Regions from separate parts of the Halomonas aquatica genome, predicted to be linked through region 3. Evidence: predicted binding sites of a transcription regulator. Region 3 holds the regulator's gene; each other region holds the start of a gene.
The links. The regulator sigma-54, encoded in region 3, starts transcription at its own class of promoters, with help from an activator protein. The targets are predictions, from matches to a motif close to TGGCACNNNNNTTGCTNT.
Positions count from the first base shown of each region.

Region 1 (4,142 bases), on a different contig from region 3:
CAGATCTGGCCCTGGTAGGGGGGCGCTCGCCCCTGGCCGTGACCCTGGAGCTTCACAATCATGTGATGGTGGATGGCGTGATGCAGATGCGCCGGGTCGAGGCGATTCCGCTGCCGGCCGGCGAGACCGTGCACCTGGCGCCGGGGGGCTGGCACCTGATGATGTTCGATCTGGCTGCTGTCCCGGTAGAAGGCGAACGCGTCGAGTTGACCCTGACCCTGGACAATGGGGAGCGCCTGGTCGTAGAGGCGCCGGTGAGGCGCTTGAAGCCGATGGAGATGATCAAGGGCGAAGAGACGGGCAAGCACTCGGCCCACTGATTGTCGCTCACTGATTATTCGCCCATCGATCGGCCCCGGTTATCGCCCCGGGGCCACCAGCCAGAGGCTGCGGTAGGGAGCCAGGCTTGTTTCTGCGGTACCTTCCTCGTTCCCTTCTCCGGCCCCTCCTCCGGCCCAGGGCGCATCCTCCATCAGGTCGTGCCAGCCGGGCGTGGCCAGGGCCTCGAGGACGAGCGGCTGGCGGCGGTCGGTGACGTTGTGGATCGCCAGCAGGCGACGACCGTCGGCCAGTGGGCCACGCTCCAGTACCAGCAGCTCCGGTGGGGTCGGGATCACGCGCTGCCGCGCATCCGGGTGGAAGCAGGGTTCCTGGCGGCGCACGGCCAGGCGACGCTTGAGGGCCAGGAACACCTCTCGGGTGGGGGTGTTGCGGCTGTCCAGCAGTTCCTCGAGCACGGGGGTCTGCCAGCGGTGCCGGTTGATCGCGCGCAGGCGGCCGGTGCGCTCCACGCCTTCCAGGTCGTTGAGGGAGGCGGTCAGCGAATGGATGTAGAGGGCGGGAATGCCCTGCAGGGCCAGCATCAGGTGCTGGCTGCACAGGAAGCGCTCCACTTGCCAGGGGTCGGCACCGCGGCGGGTTCCCTTCATGGCCTCGAACCAGGTGATGTTGATCTCGTAGGGAATGTCCCGTCCCTGCGAATCGGTGCGCATGCTCACGAAACCGCCGAAACGGTGCATCAGTTCCAGCAGGGCATCGAACTCGTGGCTCGGCAACCAGCCCTCCAGCGGCCGGACGCCGATGCCATCATGGCTGGCGGTGAAATTAAGATAGCTGCAGCCAGGTGGCAGCTCGGGCAGGCTCTCGAGCCAACCGGCCAGGGTCCCCGCCTCGCCGCTGGTCAGGGTATGCAGTAACAGGGGTGGCAGCGGGAACTGGTAGACCAGATGCGCCTCGTCCGGCGTCGCCAGCATCTCTTGTTGCTCTTCCGATGATCGATCGAGGCCCTCGTTGGGGCCCTCCAGGCCCCCGCCTGAAAGGCGTTGCAGACCAAAGTAACTGATGTTCTCCCGATGGGGCACGTTGGTCTCGGTGAGCAGCAGGGTGCCCGGCGCCATGTGATCGACCACGGCGCGCAGCAGCCGGACCACCTCATGGGTCTGGGGCAGGTGGATGCATGGGGTGCCCGGCTCCTTCCACAGGAAGGCGATGGCATCCAGACGGATGACCCGCGCGCCCTGCTCCATGTAGAAGAGCAGGATGCCGATGAATTCCAGCAGCACATCGGGATTGGCAAAGTTGAGGTCGATCTGGTCCTCGGAGAAGGTCGCCCAGAGGTGGCGAGTTCCGCGACGGGTCGGAACCGGCACCAGCAGCGGGCTGCTGCGCGGACGCACCACCGCGGAGAGGTCGGTGTCCGGGTCCATCTCGATGAAGTAGTCGCGCCCCGGCAGACTGCCGCTCAGGTAGTCGACGAACCACAGCGACTCCCGGGAGACATGGTTGAGCACCAGATCGACGATCAGGTCTCCCGTGGCGGCCAGTCGGCGAATGTCGGACCAGTCGCCCAGGGCCGGGTCGACCTCCCGATAGTGGATCACCGAGAAGCCGTCGTCGCTGCTCCAGGGAAAGAAGGGCAGCACATGCACGCCGCTGAAGGTATCCGGCAGGTGGGCCTCGATGAAGGAGTGCAGTACCGCCAGGGGCGGTTTGTCGCCGTTGAGGAGGCTGTCGCCGTAGCCGATCAGCCACTGGTCACGTTCGCTCCATAATGGGGCGTCGTCGTCAGGCCCGCGGGGGGGCAGGGCACCGCGCCGGTGCGACAGCAGCGTCATCAGGCGTCGCAGCACCTCCTCCCGGCGCGGCCCATAGATGACGTCGAGGTGGTTCCGGGCGCGGGCGGTGAAGCTAGCCTCGTCCAGGGGGCTGGCGAGCGAGCGTGACTGGGGCATGGTGGTTTCCATTGGCCAGGGGATGACAGGGTCTTGCAGGAGCCGTGCCATCCCGGATGCGCTGGGCGCTCCCGTCGTGAACCGTTACAATGCAGCGACACCCTATCATCGACGTCGGGTTCCCCCCTATGCATTGCCCCTTCTGTGGCGCCAACGATACCCGCGTGACCGACTCCCGCCTGGTGGTCGAGGGCGACCAGGTGCGGCGTCGTCGACAGTGTGCGGGCTGCGGCGAGCGCTTCACCACCTATGAGACCGCCGAACTGGTGATGCCGCGGGTGATCAAGTCCGACGGCACGCGGGAGGTTTTCGACGAGGGCAAGCTGCGCTCCGGCATGCTGCGCGCCCTTGAGAAGCGTCCGGTCAGTGCCGAGTCGATCGAGGCGGCGGTGGAGCGCATCCGCCAGCACCTGCGGGCCCGGGGCGAGCGCGAGATCCACGCCCGGGACATCGGCGAGGAGGTGATGCAGGCCCTCAAGCGCCTCGATCAGATCGCCTATATCCGCTTCGCCTCGGTCTATCGCCGCTTTCAGGACATCGACGAGTTCCGCGCCGAGATCGACCGGCTGGCCCAGGAACCCGGCTTTCCCGTCGACTCCTCCGGAGAGTCCTGATGCTTGCACCGACCCGGCCCGAGGCCTGGATGGCGCTCGCCCTGAAGCTGGCGCGCCACGGTCTCTATACCACCGATCCCAATCCTCGGGTCGGCTGCGTGCTGGTCAAGGCAGGGCGGGTCATCGGCGAAGGCTGGCACGAGCGGGCCGGAGAGCCCCATGCCGAGGTCCATGCCCTGCGCGCGGCAGGGGAGGCCGCCCGCGGCGCTACCGCCTACGTGACCCTGGAGCCCTGTTCCCACCAGGGACGCACCGGCCCTTGCGCCCTGGCGCTGGTCGAGGCCGGGGTGAAGCGGGTCGTGGTGGCCATGCAGGACCCCAACCCCCGGGTCGCCGGCCAGGGCATCGCCATGCTGCGGGAGGCCGGCATCGAGGTAAACGTGGGTGTGCTGGAGGACGAGGCCCTGGCGCTCAATCCCGGCTTCGTGATGCGCATGTCCCATGGCCGACCCTTCGTGCGTCTGAAGATGGCCATGAGCCTGGACGGGCGAACCGCCATGCGCTCAGGCGAGTCCCAGTGGATCACCGGGCCCCGCGCCCGCCGCGAGGTCCAGCGCCTGCGCGCCCGTTCCAGCGCCATCCTCACCGGGGTCGAGTCGATCATCTTCGACAATGCCCGGCTCACCGTGCGCTCCGACCAGCTGGAGCTGCCCGACGGCGAGGCGATCGCTGCCCGCCAGCCGCTGCGCGTGGTGGTGGATTCCCGCCTGCGGCTCCCGCTGGCGGCGGCCTGCCTGCGCGAGCCCGGCCGCACCCTGGTGGCCACCCTGGCCGAGCACGGCACCGAGCGGCGAGAAAGGCTCGAGGCGGCCGGCGCCGAGGTGGTGGTGATGCCCGCGGGGCAAGATGGCCGGGTCGACCTCGATGCCCTTTTGCACCACCTGGCGGCACAGGAACAGGCCAATGAGGTGCTGCTCGAGACCGGAGCGACGCTGGCCGGCGCCATGCTCGAGGCCAACCTGATCGACGAGATGCAGCTGTTCGTGGCGCCGACCCTGCTCGGCGGCGAGGCCCGCCCGCTCTTCGAGCTGCCGGGCCTCTCCCTTATGGCCCAGCAGAAGGGGCTGGAGATCCTCGATATCCGCGCGGTGGGCGAGGACTGGCGGATCACCGCCAGGCCCCGGCGGCGTTCGTCAACCTCTCGTGAGGGGCACGGGGGGCAGGCCTGAGAGGAGTTCCTGCTCCCTGGGTGGCGCCGGTAGCGCCCATGGACGGGTTCACAGCGCCTCCTCGCTGGTCTGACATTCCGGGCCCTTTGGCCTGATCAGCTCGAGTACATAGACCGGCCCTCGCCGCC
Region 1 is NZ_JBEGCJ010000001.1:230,060-234,201, reverse strand. Features, by position in the region: gene ABE960_RS00980 (copper chaperone PCu(A)C) at 1-320, shown strand, start outside; gene ABE960_RS00975 (sugar phosphorylase) at 360-2,231, opposite strand; gene nrdR (transcriptional regulator NrdR) at 2,360-2,845, shown strand; gene ribD (bifunctional diaminohydroxyphosphoribosylaminopyrimidine deaminase/5-amino-6-(5-phosphoribosylamino)uracil reductase RibD) at 2,845-4,014, shown strand.
Region 1: a site for sigma-54 is predicted at 2,264-2,281, ahead of ABE960_RS00975 (sugar phosphorylase). Genes of this name have one in related genera too.

Region 2 (4,142 bases), on a different contig from region 3:
TAGGGCATGAACGGCTGCCCCGGCGATGCTGTGCCGCCGCCTCCCTCGGCACCCTGGACCTCTGGTGCCATGAGAGCCGGCTCGCTGGTACTGGGCACCACGGTAAGCGGGTCGAGGGTCATCTCCTCGCCTCCACCCTCCGGATTGTCGGTGAATACCACGTTGCCCTGAGCATCCGTGGAGCGATAGATAGTCTGAGCGTGAGCCACCACGCTCACCGACAGGCCCAGCGCCAGTAACACGACTGCCTTTTTCATGCGTCCCTCCCGGGGATCATCGACATCCAGACACCATCCTAGCAATGCGGCGTCCACATGCGTTCAGACTAAACCAGCAGGGGCCGTCACGGAATCCGCATGCGACATCACAGCCAATGTGGATAGGATACCCTTCCGACACCACAAGGCGAGGAGGATTCAGCATGGAAGCATGGCAGACAGTGGTCGCCCTCACGCTGATGGCCGGCATGGCGATGCCACTGGGGGCCGCCGCTGGGCGCGGTGATGGAATTTGCCCTGGGCATCGCCGGCCATATGCTGCTGCCGTAGCAAAAAAAAGAGGCACGCCCCAGGGGCGTGCCTCTTCTGGTGCTGGACGCGGCGCCATGGCGCCGCGGGATCAGCAGCTGTAGTACATGTCGAACTCGACCGGATGGGTCGTCATGCGGATACGCTCGACGTCCTCTTCCTTGAGCTCGATGTAGGCATCGATCATGTCGTCGGTGAAGACGCCACCCTCGACCAGGAAGGCGCGGTCGGCATCCAGTGCCTCCAAGGCCTGGTCCAGGCTCTCGGCCACGGTCGGGATGGACTTGCCCTCTTCCGGCGGCAGGTCATAGAGGTTCTTGTCCATGGCGTCGCCGGGATGAATCTTGTTCTTGATGCCGTCGATGCCGGCCATCAGCATCGCCGCGAAGCACAGGTAGGGGTTGGCGGTCGGGTCCGGGAAACGGGCCTCGATGCGCTTGCCCTTGGGGCTCGCGGTGTAGGGGATGCGAATGGAGGCGGAGCGGTTGCGGGCACTGTAGGCCAGCATCACCGGCGCCTCGAAGCCCGGCACCAGACGCTTGTAGGAGTTGGTGGAGGCGTTGGTGAAGGCGTTCAGGGCACGCGCGTGCTTGATGATGCCACCGATGTAGTAGAGCGCCATCTCGGAGAGGCCCGCGTACTCGTCACCGGCAAACTGGTTGCTGCCATCCTTCCAGAAGGACTGGTGGACGTGCATGCCGCTGCCGTTGTCACCGACCAGGGGCTTGGGCATGAAGGTGGCGGTCTTGCCGTAGGCGTGAGCCACGTTGTGGATGACGTACTTCAGCTCCTGGACCTCGTCGGCCTTCTTGACCAGCGTATTGAACTTCACGCCGATCTCGTTCTGGCCGGCGTTGGACACCTCGTGGTGGTGCACCTCGACGCTCTGGCCGATGGCCTCCAGAGTGTTGCACATGGCGCCACGGATGTCGTGGAAGCTGTCCACAGGCGGGACAGGGAAATAGCCGCCCTTGACCCGCGGACGGTGGCCGAGGTTACCGCCCTCGATGTTGCGGTCGGTGGCCCAGGCGCCTTCCTCGGAGGAGATCTTGTACATGGCGCCTTCGATGTCGGCCTTCCAGTGCACCTCATCGAAGATGAAGAACTCGGGCTCCGGGCCGAAGAAGGCGGTGTCGCCAAGCCCAGTGGACTGCAGGTAGGCCTCGGCGCGCTTGGCGATGGAGCGGGGATCGCGCTCGTAGCCCTGCATGGTGGCCGGCTCGATGATGTCGCAGCGCAGCACCAGGGTAGCGTCCTCGGTGAAGGGGTCGAGGAAGCCGGAACCATCCTCGGGGCGCAGGATCATGTCGGACTCGTTGATGCCCTTCCAGCCGTTGATGGAGGAACCGTCGAACATCTGACCGTTCTCGAAAAACTCCTCGTCGACATCACGGGCCGGAATGGTCACGTGCTGTTCCTTGCCGCGGGTATCGGTGAAGCGCAGGTCGACCCACTTCACGTCATGTTCTTCAATCAGGGCGAGCGTCTTGACAGACATTAGAGTCCTCCACTGTGTAAGCTAGGCTTGAAAGGTTGAGCTGTTGTAATGCAATGGTGCTGGCGAGTCCAGCACGTGTTTGTAGCATGCCGACGGGCCACTGCCCACGGCCGCCATGCGAAAGCATGGCACTGCCAAGCATCATGCAGGCAGCGTGCCAGTTTTGCACCACCGCACGGCATGTTCATGGCAACTTGTTGATAGAAAATATCTTTAGTTTCACCCTCCCCGTGACATCATGCACCAGTATCGCCATTTCACCCCGGCATGCCTAAGACTTAACCATATATAAGCACTTCAATAGTGCGAATAGCTCGAATATTGCACCATGCTGGAACAGCAGGCTCAGCACCAGCCGATCATACCCTGCACGTAAGGCGAGGGTCGCTTCCGGCATAGATTGAACCGAACGATGACTTTTACGCTCTCGGCGAGCTCCCAAGCCACTGATATACGGTCGCAGCACAAGATTCACGGCGACAAGGCTGGTAGCCGTCATCGCCCTGCCTCTATAATGCGCCCCCAATTTTGTCAGCAGGATCCCGTCGTGATCGAGAATCTTCGCAACATCGCCATCATCGCTCACGTCGACCATGGCAAGACCACCCTGGTCGACAAACTGCTCAGCCAGTCAGGCACTCTGGACCGCAAGGCCGAGGGGCAGGAGCGCATCATGGACTCCAATGACCAGGAGAAGGAACGCGGCATCACCATCCTGGCCAAGAACACGGCGATCCACTGGCAGGCCCCCGACGGCCAGGGCTACCACATCAACATCGTCGACACGCCCGGACACGCCGACTTCGGCGGCGAGGTCGAGCGCGTCATGTCCATGGTGGACTCGGTACTGCTGCTGGTCGATGCCGTCGACGGCCCCATGCCGCAGACCCGCTTCGTGACCCAGAAGGCCTTCGATCAGGGCCTCAAGCCCATCGTCGTGGTCAACAAGATCGATCGCCCAGGCGCGCGTCCTGACTGGGTCATCGACCAGATCTTCGACCTCTTCGACAACCTCGGCGCCAGCGACGACCAGCTCGACTTCCCGATCATCTACTGCTCGGCGCTCAACGGCATCGCCGGACCGGATCCGGATGAACTGGCCGAGGACATGACGCCGATGTTCCAGTCCATCGTCGACATCGTCGAGCCGCCCAAGGTAGAGCTCGACGGCCCCTTCCAGATGCAGATCTCCGCCCTGGACTACTCCAGCTACGTGGGTGTCATCGGCCTGGGTCGCATCACCCGCGGCACGGTCAAGCCGAACCAGCAGGTCACCGTGATCAGCAAGGAAGGCAATACCCGCAAGGGCAAGATCGGCCAGGTCATGACCCACCTGGGCCTTGAGCGCGTGCAAACCGACGAAGGCGCCACCGGCGACATCGTCTGCATCACCGGCATCGACGCCCTGGCGATCTCCGACACTCTCTGCGATCCGGCCGCCGTCGAAGCACTGCCGCCGCTCTCCGTGGACGAGCCGACCGTCTCCATGACCTTCCAGGTCAATGACTCGCCCTTCGCCGGCAAGGACGGCAAGTTCGTCACCAGCCGCAACATCAAGGATCGCCTCGAGCAGGAACTGATCCACAACGTGGCGCTGCGGGTCGAGCAGGGCGAGAGCCCGGAAAAGTTCATCGTTTCCGGTCGTGGCGAGCTGCACCTCTCGGTACTGATCGAGACCATGCGCCGCGAAGGCTTCGAGCTGGCCGTGGGCCGCCCCGAGGTGATCATCCGGGAGATCGACGGGGAGAAGCGGGAGCCCTACGAGGAAGTGATCATCGACTGCGAGGAGCAGCACCAGGGCGCCGTCATGGAGGAGATCGGCTACCGCAAGGGCGAACTGGTCAACATGAACCCCGACGGCAAGGGCCGCGTGCGCCTGGACTTCATCATCCCCGCCCGCGGGTTGATCGGCTTCCGCGGCCAGTTCCTGACACTGACCTCCGGCACGGGCATTCTCACCAGCCGCTTCGACCATTACGGCCCCCTCAAGCCCGACGCCTCCATCGAGCGGCGCAACGGCGTGCTGGTCTCCATGGTCCCCGGCAAGGCCCTGGCCTATGCCCTCTATGCCCTGCAGGAACGCGGAAAGCTGATCATCGACCATGGCACCGAGGTCT
Region 2 is NZ_JBEGCJ010000004.1:37,976-42,117, forward strand. Features, by position in the region: gene ABE960_RS09180 (DUF4124 domain-containing protein) at 1-257, opposite strand, end outside; gene glnA (glutamate--ammonia ligase) at 619-2,025, opposite strand; gene typA (translational GTPase TypA) at 2,573-4,142, shown strand, end outside.
Region 2: a site for sigma-54 is predicted at 2,168-2,185, ahead of glnA (glutamate--ammonia ligase). Genes of this name have one in related genera too.

Region 3 (4,142 bases):
CGGTGCCGGGGGGCGCGTCGGGCGAGCCAGACTACTATCTGGAGAACGCCCGGCTGACCCGCTTCGATGCAAAGGGGCAGCCCCACCAGCGCCTCGACACTCCGCGGCTGACCCACACCCCCCATGACGACATCACCCGCCTGCAGCGCCCGCAGGGCAAGTTGCTGGACGACTCGGGCCGAGTCTGGCTGGCCCGCGGCGACAGAGGCACCCTGGAGACGGGCGGCAACCCGCTGACCCTGTCCGGCGATGCGCAGCTCCGGGCCCCTGCGGAGCGCTGGCAACTGGACACCGAGATCCTGCATTTCGATGCCGATAGCGGCCACGCCTGGAGCGAGACGCCGGCTGTGCTGCGCCAACCTCCCCAGCGGATGAGCGGCGAGCGCTTCGACGCCTGGATCCATGACAACCGCGCCCGGCTGACCGACAATGTCCGCGGCCACCATCCGCCCCAGACCCACGAGGACCCCGAGTCATGACGCGAACTTCCCTCGCCCCCCTTTCGACCCTCGTCGTCATCGGCCTGTTGCTAGGCAGTGCTCAGGCACTGGCATTGGAGGGTGACGCCAGCGCCCCGATCGAGGTGGAGGCCAATCAGCTCGATCTCGACGATCGCGAAGGCACCGCCGTCTATACCGGCAATGTGGACATCCGCCAGGGGAGCATGCAGCTGACCGGCGACCGTGTGGAAATACGGCGCAACGACCAGGGCCAGCTCAGTCAAGCCACCGCCACCGGCGAGCGCGCCTACATCGAGCAACTGCCCGCACCGGACGAGCCCATGGTCCGCGGCTGGGGCCGCACCGTTATCTACCACGTCGCCGAGCGCCGCATCGAACTGATAGACCGCGCCGAACTGCATCAGGGTGGCGACACCTTCGATGGTGGCTACCTCGAATACTTCCTCGACCGCCGCGTCGTCCAGGCCCGCTCCGATGCAGAAGGTGTACAGGAGCGCCAGCGGGTGCGGATGACCCTCGAGCCCGCAAAGCAGGGCGGCCAGTGATGAAGACCCTGAGAGCCCAGCACCTGGCCAAGGGCTACAAGCGTCGCCGAGTGGTGCAGGACATCAGCCTCTCCATCGGGCAGGGCCAGATCGTCGGCCTGCTCGGCCCCAACGGGGCCGGCAAGACTACCTCCTTCTACATGATCGTCGGTCTGGTGCGCGCCGATGCCGGCGAGGTGCATATCGACGACCTGGACCTCTCGACCGCAGCCATGCACGAGCGGGCCAGGGCCGGCATCGGCTACCTGCCCCAGGAAGCCTCGATCTTTCGCAAGCTGTCGGTCGCCGACAACATCATGGCGATCCTCGAGACACGCCCGGACCTCGACCGCAGGGGCCGCGAGGCCAGGCTCGAGGAGCTCCTCGGGGACTTCCACGTGACGCACATCCGCGACAACCTGGGCATGAGCCTCTCCGGTGGCGAACGGCGACGCGTGGAAATCGCCCGGGCGCTGGCCACCGAGCCTGCCTTCATCCTGCTCGACGAACCCTTCGCCGGCGTCGACCCCATCTCGGTGGGCGAGATCAAGGGCATCATCCGCCAGCTCAAGGCCCGAGAAATCGGCGTGCTGATCACCGACCACAATGTGCGCGAGACCCTCGATATCTGCGACAGCGCCTACATCGTCGGTGACGGCCGGATCATCGCCGAGGGCAATGCCGAGGCGATCCTGGCCAACCAGCGCGTCCGCGAGGTCTACCTGGGCCAGGACTTCCGGCTCTGAACTCCAATCTCATGATATAAATGTCGTTATGGCTAAGCGGCATGAAGATTGCGCATGGCACGATTGTTGCATTTTTCCAGTTGCAACCCCCTCGGCCAGGGGCTAGGGTGGGAGTTTTCCTCACGTCGGGGGAACTCCTCTCATGGCCATGAAGGCTTCCCTGCAGCTTCGCGTCGGCACCCAGCTGACCATGACCCCCCAGCTGCAGCAGGCCATCGCCCTGCTGCAGCTCTCGACCCTGGACCTACGCCAGGAGATTCAGCAGGCGCTGGATTCCAACCCCCTGCTGGATGTCGAAGATGACTTCGGCGAAGAGGAGGTGGACGAAACACCCGACGACGACTGGGCCAGCGAGATTCCCGACGAACTCACCACCGACAGCGACTGGTCGGATACCTATCAGGACCTTGGTAGCGTTCCTGCCGGCGGCAGTGGCGAGGGTCCCGATTTCGAGCGTCAGGCGTCGGGGCAGAGCCTGCAGGGCCATCTGGCCTGGCAACTGGCCATGACCAACCTGGACGAGCGCCAGATGCTCATCGCCGAGAGCCTGATCGACAGCCTGAACGGCGACGGCTACCTCACCCAGCCCCTGGAGGAGATCCGCGACGGCCTCAGGGCCCAGGGCCTCGCGGGCCTCAGGAGCCGGGAACTCGAGCAGGTGCTCCTGCGCCTCCAGCAGTTCGAGCCCACTGGGGTCTTCGCCCGTGACCTGCGCGAGTGCCTGATGTTGCAACTGGCCACCCTGCCCGATGACACACCGCTCTTGCCCCAGGCCCGCCGCCTGGTTCGCCAGTTCCTCGAGGCCCTCGCCGGCGACGACCGACGCCTTCTCAAGCGCCGGCTCAGCCTCGACGATGAGGCCCTCGACACGGTGATCGACCTGGTACGCTCGCTGGATCCCCGCCCCGGCAGCGCCTTCACCGAAAACGACAACGACTATGTGATTCCCGATCTGATCGCGCGGCATGCCCGCGATGGCTGGCAGGTAGAACTCAATCCCGAGGCCATGCCGCGCCTGCGCATCCAGCCCGACTATGCCGCGCTGATTCGACGAGCCGACAAGAGCGAGGACAACCAGTTCCTCAAGGACCACCTGCAGGAGGCGCGCTGGCTGATGAAGAGCCTCTCCAGCCGTAACGATACGCTGCTGCGGGTGGGCCGCGAGATCATGGTGCGCCAGATCGACTTCCTGGAGCATGGCGAGGAGGCCATGAAACCCCTGATCCTGGCCGATATCGCCCAGGTCGTGGAGATGCACGAGTCGACCATCTCGCGAGTCACCACCCAGAAGTTCATCCATACCCCGCGCGGCATGTTCGAGCTCAAGTACTTCTTCTCCAGCCAGGTAGGAGGCGGCAACGGCGAGGGTGATGCCCACTCCAGCACCGCCATCCGCGCCCGGATTCGCAAGCTGATCCAGGACGAGGCCCCTCGCAAGCCACTCTCCGACAGCAAGCTGGTCGCCCTGCTCGATGAGGCCGGCATCGGCGTCGCGCGACGCACGGTAGCGAAATATCGCGAGGCGATGGGAATCCCCTCCTCCAGCGAGCGCAAGCGGCTGCGTTGAACGGGGTCCAATGGCGCACTCCAGTACCCGGATGCTTTCTCCCGAATTTGCCGCAAGCAATTGAAATCACGCTATTCGGCGAGAAATCCAATCCCCTCGACCGCGGGGGTATGCAGGACGACAAAAAGGGTTACAATCGATTCACACCCCGTAAGAGCAAGGAGCGTGTCATGCAAGTCAACATCACCGGCCACCATGTAGACCTGACCGACGCACTGCGTGACTATGTGCAGGAGAAACTTACCCGCGTCGAGCGTCACTACGACAACATCACCAACGTGCAGGTCACCCTCTCCGTGGAGAAGGAACGCCAGCAGGCGGCCTGCACCCTTCATGCCGCCGGTGCCGACCTCCATGCAGAGGCCATGGATAATGACATGTATGCCGCCATCGATGCTCTCGCCGACAAGCTCGACCGTCAGTTGGTGAAGCACAAGGAAAAGGCCCAGGCCCGCGCCCAGGGCGCTGGCGCCCGCTGATTCCGTCATGACACTGGACGCCATCCTGCCCCCCGAGCGCACCCTCTTCGATGTGCCGGGGGGGAGCAAGAAGCGAGTGCTGGAATTCTTCAGCACCTTCATTGCCCAGAACACGCCGAGCCTCGACAGCCAGGAGGTCTTCAGCCGACTGATCGGCCGCGAACGACTGGGCAGCACCGGCATCGGCAACGGGGTCGCCATCCCCCACGCACGAAACCCTCACTGCAAGGCACCCATCGCCGGCTTCCTCAAGCTGGCCGAACCGGTGGATTTCGATGCCATCGACGGGGAACCGGTAGACCTGGTCTTCGTGCTGCTGGTACCCGAGGAGGCCGACGAGGCGCATCTCGCCTTGCTCGGCCAGG
Region 3 is NZ_JBEGCJ010000005.1:293,139-297,280, forward strand. Features, by position in the region: gene lptC (LPS export ABC transporter periplasmic protein LptC) at 1-479, shown strand, start outside; gene lptA (lipopolysaccharide transport periplasmic protein LptA) at 476-1,006, shown strand; gene lptB (LPS export ABC transporter ATP-binding protein) at 1,006-1,731, shown strand; gene ABE960_RS12595 (RNA polymerase factor sigma-54) at 1,874-3,298, shown strand; gene hpf (ribosome hibernation-promoting factor, HPF/YfiA family) at 3,469-3,777, shown strand; gene ptsN (PTS IIA-like nitrogen regulatory protein PtsN) at 3,785-4,142, shown strand, end outside.